DNA from 2 places in the Rhodoferax sp. PAMC 29310 genome. Region 1 is predicted to be linked to the other one. Evidence: riboswitches for the same ligand, from Rfam matches in the RefSeq annotation. Region 1 holds a riboswitch; the other holds the start of a gene.

Region 1 (7,947 bases):
GCGGGGTTTTCCAGGATGTTGCGCAGAATCACGCCCGGCGTGTGGGTGTCGTAATAGCCCTGGCCGATGTAGCTCTTGAACACATGGTTCTTGGCCGAAATCGCCTTCAGCTCGGCCAGCGCGGCGGCTTCCGTGATGGCTGCAGGAATGTTCATAACGGATTGGCGGGCAATGGAGCGCGGCACGATGCCGTCAATCAGATCGCGGCGCGAGGCCGATCCGACGACTTTCAGCATCATTTCTTCATCTGCCGCTTCAACACCAATATGGCGGGCGATAAATTCGGAGGTGTTTTCGAGTGTTTTTAGGGGCAGGGGAGATTGCATCGACATGAGGACTCACAAACCGTTCGCCTCAAGCCTGTCGAAGGGCGAGCGAAACAAGGGGGGGAATGGGCTACGACAGGCTCAGCCGGCGCGGGCCGCAGCCCGCAGCCCTATTTAGGCGCCAGCGGAGAAGCTGGTGTAGCTGGTTTCGTCCATCAGGGCGTCCAGCTCGGCCGGGTTGGACAGCTTGACCTTGAAGAACCAGCCGGCGCCCAGTGGGTCGGAGTTGGCGAGAGCTGGGTCAGCGCGCAGGGCTTCGTTCACCTCGATGATCTCGCCGGTGACGGGCATGTAGACGTCAGCGGCGGCTTTCACGGATTCGACGACGCCGGCAATGTCTTTGGCAGCAAAAGTGGCGCCGACTTCGGGCAGGTCCACAAACACCACATCGCCCAAGGCATCTTGCGCGTGGTGCGTGATGCCGACGATGGCGGTGTCGCCGTCAATGTTCAGCCATTCGTGGTCAGGGGTGTACTTGATGGTCATGGAGGCGCTCCTAAAAAATGATGAAAGGTGTCAGTCGTTGAAACAGTAAAAATTCTGTGTGGGCTTTAACCCTGGCTTTTAGCCGCGGAAGTAGTTGGTGGGCACAAACGGCATGGCCACTACCTCCATGGGCACGGCCTTGCCGCGCACCATGGCGTTGATCTTTGTGCCCAGCGCGGCCAGTTCAGGCGGCACATAACCGATGGCCACTGGCTTGTCGATGGTGGGGCCCAGCAGGCCACTGGTCACTTCGCCAATGCGGTTTCCAGCCAGGTCTTGCAATTCGGTGTGGTCACGCACGGGAATGCGCTCCAGCGCCATGAGTCCCACACGTTTTCGGGTTGCAGCGCCCGCGCCACCTGCGAGTTGCGCTAGTATTTTGCTAGCCCCCGGAAAACCGCCGGCACGGGCGCCATCAGTACGTCGCACCTTTTGCATGGCCCAGTTCAGAGTCGCCTCGACGGGCGTGGTGGTGGTGTCAATGTCGTTGCCATACAAGCACAGACCGGCTTCCAGGCGCAGCGAGTTGCGCGCACCCAGACCAATGGGCTTCACTTCAGGCTGGGCCAGCAGGGCGTGGGCGAGGGCGTTGGCGTCGCTCTCGTGCACGGAGATCTCAAAACCGTCTTCTCCGGTGTAGCCACTGCGGGTTAAAAAGACGTGAATGATTTTTGTGCCAGCGTCTACTTTGAAGTTGCCGCCAGTCATGAACACCAAGTTTTCCACGCCGGGCGCCAGGCGAGACAAGACGGTGACGGCCTGTGGGCCCTGCAGTGCCAGCAAGGCCATCTCAGGCATGGGAATCACCTGGCAACGCTCGCCGATCTTGGCCTGGATGTGGGCAATGTCTCCGATCTTGCAAGCACCGTTGACGATGACAAAAATCTCGTCATCGCCTTTGTTGAAGAACATCAGGTCGTCAATGATGCCTCCGTCGTCATTGAGCAGCAGACCGTAGCGCTGTTTTCCCACGGCCAGATCGATCACGTCCACCGGCATCAGGGTCTCAAAAGCGGCGGCGGCGTCAGGGCCCACCAGACGCAACTGGCCCATGTGGGACACATCAAACAAGCCGGCGGCCGTGCGGGTGTGGTGGTGTTCGGCCATCAGGCCGGCGGGGTACTGCACGGGCATGGAATAGCCGGCAAATGGCACCATGCGGGCGCCCAGCGAGACATGCAGATCATTCAGCGGAACACTAAGCAGCGCGGCAAGAGGGGGTGTGGTGGCAGTCATCAGCGAACTCCGGTTCGGGCGCGTGGCGCCCAGGGGCGTATCCAAATCCGAAGGTTTGACGCGATGTCAAACCCCTGGCCTGTGCCCCCGCTGTCCGCTCTACCTGAGAGATTCACCGGGCCAACGTCAACCCGGGTGGGCTGGCAGACTGCGGTTTGCTCCTTCGGTGGGCCAAATCCGGTTTGGCCTCTCTCCAGTGGGGAGACGCGCTGGGTGGTGACACCCTGACGCGCTTGTCAGTCCTTTTGCCTGAGCGTTCAAACCGCTGCAATCAGCGGTTCTGCGCCTTCGGCGGCTTTCTCTGGGAAAGCTCTCTCCTGACGAGTCGGAATTCTAATGCAGGCCGGCAGTGATCGATCTCAATCCGTCCAAACTGCCTTGGATTCCCACTGGGTCACCCAGGCGGGAATTTGGTTCGCTGGCATCGGGCGGGCTATCCCATAGTCTTGTGCCATTTCGCAGCCCAGCGACAGAAGCGCTTGGCCCTGGGCAGCCGTCTCAACCCCTTCGGCGACCACGTTGCGTCCAAAGGCCTGGGCCAGGCCTATGACGCCCTTGACGATGGCGAGGTCGCTGGGGTCGTCTAGCATGTCCCGAACAAAAGTCTGGTCAATTTTCAAGGTTTGCGCCGGCAGGCGTTTGAGGTAGGTGAGGGAGGAGTGACCGGTGCCAAAGTCGTCCAGCGCAAAGCTCACGCCCAAGGCATGGCAGGCGTGCATGGCATCACAGACTCGGTCGTAATCTTCCAGTGCGCTGGATTCCAGCACCTCAAGGCCTAGGCGCTGTTGCGGCACGTCCGGGTGCTTGGTCAGAATGTCGCTCAGGCGTTCGGCAAAGCCGGATTGCTGCAACTGCGCTGCATCCAGGTTCACGCTCACTTTCACATCCAGTCCTTGTGCCAACCACGCGCTGGCTTGGCTCAGGGCGGTCTCAATCACCCATTCGCCGACCTCCATGCTGATTGGGTGGCCTGCCATGAGCGGCAGAAACGCTGCGGGCGGCAGCAATCCCTTTTCGGGGTGTTGCCAGCGGATCAGCGCTTCCACGCTAGTGACAACGCCCGACTGCATATTGACCTTGGGTTGGTAGTGCAGAACGAACTCACGGCGGTCCAGCGCGGTGCGAATGTTTTGGAGCCCTTCACGGCGCGACTGAATGGCCACGTCCTGCGCGATGTCGAACAACTGGTAGCGGTTTTTCCCCGCTTGCTTGGCGGCGTACATGGCCTGGTCGGCATGGCGCATCAGTTGGTCGGCGTCCGCCGGGTCTTGCGGATAAAAAGTCACGCCCATGCTGGCAGATACGCGAACAATGATGTGATCTTTTTCGCCTTGTTCGTCAGGCGCCGTCGAAACCGTCACAGGAACCGCTGCCGCTTGTAGCAGACGCTCCAGCACAGGAATGCCATCGTCGGGTTCTGACAGGTTGCTCAATACGGCCACAAACTCGTCTCCGCCCAGGCGCGTCAAGGTATCTCCCTCACGCAAGGCGATTTTCATACGACGTGACACCTCAATCAACAGCGCGTCCCCGGCGGCGTGCCCGTACTCGTCGTTGACCTCTTTGATGTTGTCCAGGTCCAGATAAACCACTGCCAATGAGTGGTTTTGGCGCTGACACTGATTCATGGCGTGGCTGAGTCGGTCGGCCAGCAGCAGGCGGTTGGGAAGGCCCGTCAAACTGTCGAAGTGGGCAGCCCGCTCCAGCTCGCTTTGGTGCCGTTTGAGCTCCGTGATGTCGGAAATAAGACCGACATAGTTTTGCGCCACACCGTTCTCATAAAGCACGGCGCTGACTGTCGTCCTTTGGGCGTAGATTTCGCCGTTTTTTCGTTTGTTCCAAATTTGGCCCTGCCAGTGGCCCCGGCGGTGCACTTCGCGCCAAATGGACCCGAAAAACTCGTCGTCATGGTGCCCGGATCTCAGTATTTCGGAGGATTGCCCCAAGGCCTCCTCACGGCTAGACCCTGTGATAGCGGTGAATGTGTCATTGAGCTCGACAATGCGACCCCTGGCGTCCGTGATCGTGATTCCCTCGCCGGCATGGGTAAACACACTGGCGGCCAATTTCAATTGGGCCTCGGCGAGTTTTCGAGCGGTGACATCGAACATCACGCCTCGCAGCCAGCGCGGTTGACCGGCCACCGCGACCACTTTCACGATGTCGTGCAACCAGACGATTCGGCCATCTTTGCTGATGAAGCGGTACTCAAAATCGTGGGCCTCAGGGCGGCTGGTACAAGAGGCGCAGTACTCCAGCGCCCAAGACCGGTCATCCGGGTGCAGGTTTTGGACCCAGAATCCCGGAATTTGCCATTCTTCAACGGTAAAATCCAGCAGGTGTTCTGCATCCTGACTCACGAAATTGAAGCGAAAGGTGGTGGCATCGGCTTCCCAGACAATGCCGGCGGTTGAGTCGACTAAATCGCGAAACTGCTGTTGAGAGGCGACCAAGGCCTGTTCTGACTGCTTGTGTTCGGTGATGTCCTGGTAGATCCCCAGCGAGCCCACTACATCGCCTGCATCGTTGTGCAAAGGGACTTTTGACGTCTGAAACCAAGCAGGCGTCCCGGTAGGTGAATTGAAAAATTCCTCGTATCCGAGCTTCGTTAAGTTGCCTTGCATCACCGATTGGTCATCGAAGCGGAACTTTTCCGCTTGCTCAGCCCAGGTCAATTCCTCGTCGGTCCGGCCGAAGATCTCCTGGACGCAGGTCAATCCCGAGTCGCGTGCAAAAACCAGGTTGCCGCCGACGTAACGAGACTGGGTGTCTTTCCAGAAAATTCCGATCGGCGCGGTGTTGACGATGGCCCGTAGCAATTCGTTTGAGGCTGACAAATCCGCTTTCGAGTCACGCGAACGAACCACTTCTTTCGCCCGATCAGATGCCGACGTCGCGATTTGATCTTCTTGTGCGGGCTTCTTGGGGGACATAAATTCGAATGCGGTGTGCCTATCGGCCTAGCCGGCAAAGCGCGGGCACGCAGTTCATGCATGGAGTCGGGACGGGAACATTCACTATGAATGAGTCCCGTTGGATGATCAGACCATGTGTCCTCAGGCCACCCGCCCCGGCAAGTCCAGTGGCAGGGCGGTGGTGCTTTTGATTTGCTCCATGGAGAAAGCGGAGGACACACCAGTCAAGGGGCCGAGCTGGATGAGTTTTTTGTAGAAGCGATCAAAGCCGTCGATGCTGGTGGTGGCGACTTTGAGGAGGTAGTCCACATCGCCGCTCATGCGGTGCAGTTCCAGCACTTCCGGCATGGAGGAAACCGACGCCGTAAATTTCGCGAGCCAGGCTTCATCGTGCTGCGAGGTACGAACGCTCACAAACACGGTCACGGGAAGTCCCACTTTTTGGCGATCCACGATGGCGACGCGTTGGGTGATGAAGCCCTCGTCTTCCAGTCGCTTCACCCGTTTCCAGCAAGGCGTGGTGGACAGACCTACCCGTTCGCCCAACTGTGCAATAGACAGGGTGCCGTCGTGCTGCAAGGCTTCCAGAATTCCAAGATCCAATCGATCTAGCATGTTCATTCCTTAATTTGTTATTTTTGTAGTTTGTTATTGACTAATTAATCGCGAATAGTAGGTTGAAAAGAATTATTTTCTAAGACTGTTTTCATAAACTCATGCACTTCTATGTAGGAGAGTGCCATGTCCGCCAGCCCCATTTACCTCGACAACAACGCCACCACACGCGCCATGCCCGCCGCGCTGGCGGCCGCCCAAACCGCCATGGCGGAGGTCTTTGGCAACCCCAGCAGCGGGCATTGCACGGGTCTGGTGGCCCGCCAGATGCTGATGAAGGCCCGGGAATACACCGCGCAAGTGCTGGACAGTGGCGAGGGACAATTGATCTTCATGAGTGGCGCCACAGAAGGCATCCAAAGCGCCGTTTTTTCCGCTTTGATGAACATCCGGCAACGTCGGGAGCGGGGCGAGCCTGTGGGGCGTTTGCTGGTGTACGGCGCCACCGAACACAAGGCGGTGCCCGAGGCCCTGCGGCACTGGAACGCCGTGCTGGGCCTTGACCTGGAGGTTCGGGCGCTACCTGTGTGCGGCCACGGACAACACCAATTGGAGGTGCTGGCCCAGTGGATGGCAGACACGGCTTTGCTGTGCACCATGGCGGCAAACAATGAAACTGGCGTGGTGTCGGATCTGGTGGGCATTGAGCGAGTGCTCACCGCCCACAACCCGGCCGCACTGTGGTTGGTGGACTGTGTGCAGGCGCTGGGCAAGCTGCCCTTGAAATTGCGGCAGACCCGCATGGACTACGCCACCTTTTCTGGTCACAAACTCTACGGCCCCAAGGGCATTGGCTTGTTGTATGTGCGCGCTGGCAGCCCTTACACCGCCATGATGGCGGGCGGCGGTCAGGAAGGCGGCCTTCGCGCCGGAACCGAGAACATGCCCGGCATTGCCGCCTGGGGCGCGGTGATGCAAGCGCTGCTGGAAGGGCGCACCTTTCAACCCGGGAGTCGCTTGTTGGCGCACCGGGAGCAACTGGCGCGAGCACTCTCCACCGCGTTTTCTGGCGTGGTGTTCAACGCGCCTTTCAGCTTGGCGGTGCCGACCACGCTCAACTTCTCGGTCCCCGGGGTGAGCAGCAACACCTTGCTGGCCTTGTTTGACGCGGCGGGCGTGCGGGTGAGTGCGGGCAGTGCCTGCTCGGCCGCCAAGGCAGAACCCAGCTATGTACTGGTGGCCATGGGCTTGCCAGAGTGGCAAACCACGTCAGCCGTGCGCCTGTCGTTTGGGCCGCTGGATGAACCCGCCTTGATTGAGCGCGCTTGCGCGGCCATTGTGCGGTGCGGCGAGGTACTGGTTCACGCCCGCGATCACGATGCGCCCACAGTCAGCCTGCCGCCCGCTTCGATCAGCCGGCCCAAGGCGGACGCTGACCAAACTCTACTCCCGGTGGCTGCGCTGACCTGGGGGGAGTTGGCGGCGTTATTGAACCAACACCCTGACACCCGTGTGGTGGACGTGCGTGAAAATTATGAGCATCTGGCCGGCACGCCACAGGCTTTCGCATCCCAGGTGGTGAACGTGCCGCTGGATCGTCTGGATCAGCATCTATTGGACTGGCTGGCAGAGCCGGCGCGCCCCGTGGTGTTTTTCTGTCGCACGGGCAACCGCAGTCACCAGGCAGCGCAGCAGTTGCTGCGCAAGGGGCATCCCCACATCCGTCACCTTGCCGGTGGACTGGCCTTGTCCTGATGCAGCTTTCCTTCGATTGCTCTTTATTTAATAGCTAGCGGTGCAATGAATTAGGGGGCTAGCCACCAACTTTTCACAAAATTTCCGCTACCGAGGCCATGAAAAATGGGGCCACTTGGGCCCCATTGGGTGTTGGGCGCTTGGCCCGTGATTACATGCCCGCGTAATTCGGGCCGCCGCCGCCTTCGGGTGTGACCCAGACGATGTTTTGCGTGGGGTCTTTGATATCGCAGGTCTTGCAGTGCACGCAGTTTTGCGCGTTGATCTGCAGGCGGTCGGTGTTGTCTTCGTTCTTCACAAACTCATACACACCGGCTGGGCAGTAGCGTGCCTCGGGCCCGGCGAACTTGGCCAGGTTGATGCTGACGGGGACTGAGGCATCCTTCAGCGTCAAGTGCGCCGGTTGCTGCTCTTCATGGTTGGTGTTGCTGATGAACACGCTGGAAAGCCGGTCAAAGGTGAGCTTGCCGTCTGGCTTGGGGTAGATGATGGGCTTGCACTCGGCGGCCGGCTTCAGGTACAGGTGGTCTGGCTTGTCGCGGTGAATCGTCCAAGGAATGTTGCCCTTCAAGACAAACTGCTCCAGGCCGTTCATGAGCGTGCCCACGGTCAGACCTTTTTTGAACCAGGTTTTGAAGTTCCGTGACTTGTTCAACTCGGTGTACAGCCAACTC
Region 2 (7,947 bases), 1.5 Mb from region 1:
TTTGTGCCGTTGGCGTTCTTCAGTGGCTCGGTGGGCAATATCTACCGCCAGTTTGCAGCCGTGATGGGCGTCTCCATTGCGTTCTCGGCCTTTTTTGCACTGTCACTCACGCCAGCGTTATGCGCCACTTTGCTCAAGCCCGTTGAGGCCGGCCACCACCACGAGAAAAAAGGCTTCTTCGGCTGGTTCAACCGTGGTTTCACCCGCACCACCAAAGGGTATGAGTCCGGCGTGGCCAAGTTGCTGCCGCGCGCGGGCCGTGCTTTGGTCATTTATGCGGCCATCGTCGCCGCTGCCGTGGTGGTTTATATGCGCCTGCCCACCTCGTTTCTGCCGAACGAAGATCAGGGCACCATGCTGGTGAATGTGCAACTGCCACCTGGCGCCACGCAAGAACGCACCCGGGCCGTGATGGAGCAGGTCGAAGGCTTCATGCTCAAACAACCTGAGGTCCAAAGCATGGTTGGCGTGCTGGGCTTCAGCTTTTCTGGCCAAGGCCAAAACGCAGCGCTGGCGTTTGTCACACTCAAGGACTGGGCCGAGCGCACTGCGCCCGGTAGCTCCGCCGAGGCCATTGCGGGCCGCGCTTTTGGCGCGCTGATGGGCATTCGCGATGCGTTCATCTTCCCACTGAGCCCACCGCCTATTCCCGAACTAGGGTCCTCATCAGGCTTTAGCTTCCGGCTGCAAGACCGCGCCGGCTTGGGCCGTGACGTGCTGCTGGCATCTCGCAACCAGTTGCTGGGCATGGCAGGCAAAAGCAAAGTACTGACCGGCGTTCGCCCGGACGGTCTGGAAGACGCGCCACAGTTGCAGCTTGACATTGACCGCGACAAAGCCAGCGCCCTGGGCGTGAGCTTTGATGCCATCAACAGCGTGATCTCAACTGCATTGGGTTCCAGTTATGTGAACGACTTTCCCAACGCCGGACGACTCCAGCGCGTGGTGGTGCAGGCCGATGCACCGGCCCGCATGCAACCCGACGACCTGCTCAAGCTGAATGTGCTCAACAACCAGGGGCAAACTGTGCCTTTGTCCGCCTTTACCCGCACCAGCTGGGTCAGTGGCGCCATGCAGACGGTGCGCTACAACGGCTATTCGGCCATGCGCATCAGCGGCAGCGCAGCCACCGGCTACAGCACGGGTGACGCCATGGCCGAGATGGAGCGCTTCGCCGCCCAGTTGCCACGAGGCATGGGGTTTGAATGGACGGGTCAGTCCCGCGAAGAAAAGCTGGCTGGCTCGCAAGCCATCATCTTGTACGGCTTTGCCATATTGGCGGTTTTCCTCTGCCTGGCGGCTTTGTATGAAAGCTGGACCATTCCTCTGTCGGTGATTCTGGTCGTGCCCTTGGGCGTGCTCGGTGTGTTGCTGGCCACCTTGCTGCGCAGTTACTCCAACGACGTTTACTTCCAGGTGGGCTTGATCACCATCATTGGTCTTTCAGCGAAGAATGCGATTTTGATCATCGAGTTCGCCAAAGACCTGCAGGCGCAAGGCAAGAGCGTGGTCGCCTCAGCCCTGGAAGCTGCGCATTTGCGCTTTCGCCCCATCATCATGACCTCTCTGGCGTTCACGCTGGGCGTGCTGCCACTGGCCTTGGCCACAGGCGCCGGCTCAGCCAGCCAGCGCGCCATTGGCACGGGTGTGATCGGCGGCATGATCACTGGCACTGTCTTGGCGGTGGTGTTTGTGCCCGTCTTCTTTGTGGTGGTGCGCAGTATTTTCAAAGGCAGTGAAAGGCAGCGGCGTTTTGACGCCGAACATGGCCAACACGCAGGAGTGATTTCTCATGATTAAGTCCCCCTCACGCGCGACGCCCCGGGCATTGGCGCCCCTGGCGGCCGCCCTGCTGCTGGCCGGTTGCAGCCTGATGCCCACTTATGAGCGCCCGGCTGCGCCCATCGAATCAACATGGCCCGAGGCATCCGTCAACCCCAGCACGGCCGGCGCGCCCGCTGCGGCTGACTTGGCCTGGCAGACGTTTTTCACTGACGCCACCTTGAAGGAGCTGATTCAGACGGCACTCACGAACAACCGTGATCTGCGAGTGGCAGTGCTCAACATTGAACAAGCCCGCGCCCAACTCGGCATCCGCCGCGCGGATAAATTGCCAACGGTGAATGCAACGGCTACGGGCTCCCGCGCACCTACTGGCTCAGGCGGCATCAACAGCACCTACACCGCCGGCTTCGCCGTCACCGCCTACGAGCTGGACTTTTTTGACCGTGTCGGCAGCCTGAAACAGCAGGCGCTGGCCCAGTACCTGGCCACGCAAGAAGGCAGCAAGACGGCACAAATCAGCCTGATTTCCACCGTGGCGCAAACCTGGTTGAGCCTATTGAGCGACGAGGCCTTGCTTCAACTCTCGCGCCAGACCCTGACCACGCGCGACGACTCCCTCAAGCTGGTGCAGCTGCGCTTCAAACACGGTGTGGTGTCTGAGCTGGACCTGCGCCTGGCCGAGTCGCTGCAGGCTGCCGCCCGAGTCACCTTGGCGCAACAGGAGCGCCAACGCACGCTGGACGAAAACGCGCTGGTCTTGCTGTTGGGCCAATCCTTGCCGCCGGCCGCCCGCGCCCAATTGGCAGGTACCAACCCAACGCCCTTGCAATTTGCCGTATTGCCTGCGGGCTTGCCCTCGGACTTGCTGACGCGCAGGCCTGACATCCGCCAAGCGGAACAGCAACTGGTGGCCAGCAACGCCAATATTGGCGCGGCCCGCGCCGCCTTTTACCCACGCATTTCCCTGACTGCGGGCGCAGGCACCGCCAGCAGCGACCTTGGCAACTTGTTCAAGGACGGGTACTGGGGCTTCACCGTGGCGCCCCAGTTAGTGCTGCCGATTTTTGATGGTGGACGCAACCAGGCCAATCTGGACGGCGCCAAAGCGGGGCGAGAAATCGCCGTGGCGCAGTACGAGAAAGCCATTCAAAGTGCTTTTCGAGAGGTGGCCGATGCCTTGGCTGCCAACGCCACCCTCGCCCGCCAGTTGCGTGCCCAGGAAGCCCAGTTGGCCGCGGAAGCCGCTCGCCATGGCTTGACGGATCTGCGTTACCAAAATGGTGCGTCCAGTCAGCTGGATTGGCTGGATGCCCAGCGCTCGCTGTTCAGTGCGCAGCAGGCACTGGTGCAAACCCGGCTCATCTACGCCCAGAGTCAGGTCGCGCTGTACAAGGCACTGGGCGGCGGGGCACCCACCATGCCTTAACCACAAACGCCACTTCGGCGCGGTTCTTGCATGTGCTGGGCATGCATGAATCCTTAAGAATCGTTGTAGTGGCCCCCGATCTGGCGGTGGAAGATCCGGCAGACGACCATGCCATCAGCCAGGCGGAGCGGTCGCGCAGTCTTCGCATCGGCTTGCTGGAAAACGGCTTCAATCTGGTAGCGGTGCTGCCCGCCGATGTATTCCTGCAGGAGCGAATCAATCAGCTTCAGCCCGACCTGATCATTGTGGATGCCGAAAGCGAGGCCCGTGATGCGCTTGAGCATGTGGTCATGGCCACCCGGGACGCGCGACGCCCCATCGTGATGTTCACCAACAACAATGACACCTCCCAGGTGCGCCATGCTGTGGCATCCGGGGTTACGGCCTACATCGTCGCCGGGCTGTCCAGCGAACGCATTCGCCCCATTTTGGACGTCGCCATGGCCCGTTTCCAGCACGAGCAGGCTTTGCGTCAGGAGCTGGCCGACACCAAGACTGAACTCAAAGACCGCAAAACCATTGACCGCGCCAAAGGCCTGCTCATGCAGCGCCAAAACCTGAACGAACAGCAAGCTTTCGACAAGCTGCGCAAAACCGCCATGGACAAGGGACTGAAACTGGCCGACGTGGCCCAGCGCATGCTGGACGTGGCCGACCTGCTCGCCTGAGGTGCAACGGCGGCCGGCGGCGCATCATTTAAGTCGAAGACCTCAAGCAAATCGCGCCGCCCCGGTGGTAAGGTCACGCCATGAAAACACAAATAGATCATCTGGTTGTCGTGGCCAAAACCCTGGAGTTGGGTGTGCAATGGTGCGAAGCCACCCTAGGCGTCACCCCCGGTCCCGGCGGCGAGCATGCGCAGTTTGGCACGCACAACCGCCTCATCAAAATTGCCACGCCAGCCTACCCGCTGGCCTACCTGGAAATCATCGCCATCAATCCAACCGCCTCGCGCCCCGCCAATGCGGTTGGCAAGCGCTGGTTTGACATGGACGACGCGGCACTGCAGGCGGCCGTTGCCAAACAGCCGCGTCTGGTGCACTTCGTGGTCAATACCGACGACATGCAAGCGGCCCGAATAGCGCTGAAACGCCAAGACATCGAACCCGGTCTCGCGGTACACGCCAGCCGCCATACCCGCAAAGGGGTGCTGCAATGGCAAGTCACGGTGCGTGAAGACGGGCAACGCCTGTTTAATGGCGCACTGCCCAGCTTGATTCAATGGGGCAAGCCTGACGCGGAAGAGCCCTTGCGCCTGCACCCGCGCAACAGCCTGCCCCGTTCTGGTATCTCGCTGCAAAGCATTGCCGTGACCCACCCCACCGCGTCCAAACTGCAGGCTGCGTATGACGCACTGGGGCTCACCGGCATTGCCGTCGAAGAGGGTCCCGCCAACCTCATTGCCACGTTGAAGACCCCCAAAGGCTTGGTGCAACTGGAGAGCCAAGGGGTTTAAGAACCAACGCAGCCCGAAGTCTGGCGGCAGTGAAATATTTCCGCCGGTCACTTCATCCAACCCGCTAGAATCCTGTCCGGCAGGAGAGAGAGCGTCCCAGACGCTCCACCGAAGGCGCAAACTCCCATGAACGCTCAGGTACACCCTCACCGGTGACGTACTGCCACCATTTGTAAACGCCGTCTGGAGAGCCATCGCCACCCGCAAGGTGTCGGCGATGCACCGAAGGAGCAAGCTCCGCAGTCCACTGCGGTGTGAATCTCTCAGGTACCAAGGACAGGGGGAGCGGCATCCGGGCAGCGCCCTGGGTGCTATTTATTCCATAGTGCACTCTGCAGGTTCTGCCTGGGCTAGACCCCGAAAAGGTTATCCATGCGTATCATCGTTCTTGGCAGCGGGCTTCTTGGCGTCAGTTCAGCCTATTACCTCTCCCAACAGGGTCATGAAGTCACCGTGGTGGACCGCCAGTCCTCCCCGGCGGCGGAAACCAGTTTTGCCAACGGCGGGCAAATCTCGGTCAGCCATGCCGAGCCTTGGGCCAACCCCGGCGCGCCCATCAAGCTGCTGCAATGGCTGGGCAAAGAAGACGCGCCACTGCTGTTTCGCCTGCGGGCCGACATGCGCCAGTGGATGTGGGGATTGCAGTTTCTACGCGAGTGCACACCGGCGCGCACCCGCCACAACATTCAGCAAATCGTGCGCCTGGGCACTTACAGCCGCGACACATTGCAGCAACTGCGCCGCGACACGGGCATTGAGTACGACCAGCGCACGCAAGGTATTCTGCATTTTTACACCTCGCAAAAAGAGTTTGACGCCGCTCTGGCACCCACCGAGCAAATGCGCGAACTGGGGTGCGAGCGCAACATCGTGAGCGCCGACGAGGCCGTTCGTCTGGAGCCCACCCTGGGCCATATTCGCCCACAGTTGGCCGGTGCCACCTACACCGCCGAAGACGAGTCGGGTGACGCCAATCGCTTTGCCCGCGAGTTGGTCAAACTGTGCGAAGCCAATGGGGTGAAGTTTTTTATGAACCACACCATCACCGCCTTGCGCGAAGCGGGTGGACAGATTGACCACGTGGAGGCCACCGACAACGAGGGCCGCTTCCAGCGCCTGTACGCAGACTCATACGTGATGGCCATGGGGTCTTTCAGCCCGTTGTACCTGAAGCAGCTCGGCATCAAACTGCCTATTTATCCCGCCAAAGGCTATTCGGTCACCATGCCCGTGAAGGACGCCAACATGGCGCACCAGGTCAGCTTGACGGATGATGAATTCAAACTGGTTTTTTCACGCCTGACGCCGGTGAATGGCGACGGCACCGACCGCTTGCGCATTGCCGGCACGGCGGAGTTCAATGGCTATGACCGCGACCTGAACCGCATTCGCTGCGAAGCCATCGTCCGCCGGGTGGAGCAACTGTTCCCCGGAGCCGGCGACGCCACCCAAGCCAGTTTCTGGAGCGGCCTTCGCCCCGCTACACCCAGCAACGTGCCGCTGATCGGCAAAAGCAAGCTGCCCAACCTGTTCCTCAACACCGGCCACGGCACGCTGGGCTGGACGCACGCTTGTGGCTCCGGCAAATCCATTGCCCGCATCGTGAGTGGGTTGACGCCCGAAGTGGACTTTGCGTTTACCCAAGGCTGAGTCATGGTCGACCTTGCCAGGATGGTGCACCGCACCATCCTCGTGCTGATTCACACTTAGACAAGAAATTGACACCTAGCCCTTGTCCGATATGCGGAAGAAGCTACATATTCGATAGCAACTCACTCTCAAAAAAGTTGGCACAGTGATTGCTTAGACATTGATACGACCAAAGTAGGTCACCAGACGGGTTGAGTCCAAAGGCGGATTCAACCGGTCGATCCGGACAAAGGCGTCCCCACCTGCACGCGGCTTGCACCAAGCCCCGCGCAGCGTGAGGACGCCTTTTTTTGCTTTTCGTTTGTTTTTAAACCTTGGAGAAGACACATGACTGACTTACTCGCCAATTCACTGAGCCGACGGACTGTGCTGCAATCGGCCGCCGTGGGCGCCATCGGTATCAGCCCCGCGCTGCGCTCGGTGGTGTACGCCGGTGGCTCTGACGCGCCAGAAAAAACCGAGGTCAAGATTGGATTCATTCCCCTGACCGATTGCGCCAGCGTGGTGATGGCCTCCGTGCTGGGGTTTGACAAGAAATACGGCGTCAAGATCATTCCCAGCAAGGAAGCGTCTTGGGCGGGTGTGCGCGACAAGCTGGTCAATGGCGAACTGGACTTTGCCCACGTGCTTTACGGTCTGGTCTACGGCGTTCACCTGGGCGTGAGCGGGCCCAAAAAAGACATGGCCGTGCTGATGACGCTGAACAACAACGGCCAGGGCATCACCCTGTCCAAGGCCCTGGCCGACAAGGGCGCGGTCGATCTGGCGGGACTGGTGTCCCTGATGAAGAAAGAACCCCGCGAATACACCTTTGCCCAAACTTTCCCCACCGGCACCCACGCCATGTGGTTGTACTACTGGCTGGCCTCGGCCGGAGTGAACCCGTTCAAGGACGTGCGCTGCATTGTGGTGCCCCCGCCCCAAATGGTGGCGAATATGCGGGTCGGCAACATGGACGGCTTCAGCGTGGGTGAACCCTGGAACCACCGCGCCATCATGGACGGGATTGGTGTATCCGCTGCCACTTCGCAGGACGTCTGGAAAGACCACCCCGAGAAGGTGCTGGGCACCACGTCAGAGTTCGTCAAGAACAACCCCAACACCGCCCGCGCAGTCACCATGGCGATTCTGGAAGCCAGCCGCTGGATTGACGCCAGCCTTCAGAACAAGCTGAAGATGGCCGAAACCGTGGCGCAGAAGTCTTACATCAACACCGGGGTCGACGCCATCAACCAGCGCATTCTGGGCCGCTACCAAAACGGCATGGGCAAAACTTGGGACGACCCCAATCACATGAAATTCTTCAACGACGGCGCGGTGAACTTCCCCTATCTGTCAGACGGCATGTGGTTTCTAACCCAGCACAAGCGTTGGGGCTTGCTGGACGCCCACCCTGACTACCTCAAGGTGGCCAAGGAGATCAACCAGATTGACCTCTACAAGCAGGCCGCCTCAGCACTCAAGATCAACGTGCCCAAAGACGTGATGCGCACCTCCACCCTGATGGACGGCGTGGTATGGGATGGCAAGGACCCCAAAAAGTACGCCGACAGTTTCAAAGTCAAAGCCTGAACGACGCGGGGAGGTGCCCCCTCCCCGCCGTACCTATCCTTTCAAGGAGCACACCATG

What was found. Region 1 has a riboswitch for glycine ahead of gcvT (glycine cleavage system aminomethyltransferase GcvT). Riboswitches for the same ligand answer to the same signal wherever they lie in the genome.
Region 2: another riboswitch for glycine. It lies ahead of J8G15_RS07645 (D-amino acid dehydrogenase); the one in region 1 lies ahead of gcvT (glycine cleavage system aminomethyltransferase GcvT).

Annotation. Positions count from the first base shown of each region.
Region 1 covers NZ_CP072852.1:187,483-195,429, forward strand. Annotated here, with positions in the region: gene gcvP (aminomethyl-transferring glycine dehydrogenase) at 1-332, opposite strand, end outside; gene gcvH (glycine cleavage system protein GcvH) at 441-812, opposite strand; gene gcvT (glycine cleavage system aminomethyltransferase GcvT) at 891-2,048, opposite strand; glycine riboswitch at 2,129-2,255, opposite strand; glycine riboswitch at 2,276-2,378, opposite strand; gene J8G15_RS00935 (bifunctional diguanylate cyclase/phosphodiesterase) at 2,408-4,981, opposite strand; gene J8G15_RS00940 (Lrp/AsnC family transcriptional regulator) at 5,105-5,584, opposite strand; gene J8G15_RS00945 (aminotransferase class V-fold PLP-dependent enzyme) at 5,705-7,273, shown strand; gene J8G15_RS00950 (electron transfer flavoprotein-ubiquinone oxidoreductase) at 7,425-7,947, opposite strand, start outside.
Region 2 covers NZ_CP072852.1:1,666,773-1,674,719, forward strand. Annotated here, with positions in the region: gene J8G15_RS07625 (efflux RND transporter permease subunit) at 1-1,800, shown strand, start outside; gene J8G15_RS07630 (efflux transporter outer membrane subunit) at 1,793-3,211, shown strand; gene J8G15_RS07635 (ANTAR domain-containing response regulator) at 3,253-3,879, shown strand; gene J8G15_RS07640 (VOC family protein) at 3,960-4,667, shown strand; glycine riboswitch at 4,738-4,826, shown strand; glycine riboswitch at 4,841-4,957, shown strand; gene J8G15_RS07645 (D-amino acid dehydrogenase) at 5,040-6,317, shown strand; gene J8G15_RS07650 (CmpA/NrtA family ABC transporter substrate-binding protein) at 6,645-7,889, shown strand; gene ntrB (nitrate ABC transporter permease) at 7,945-7,947, shown strand, end outside.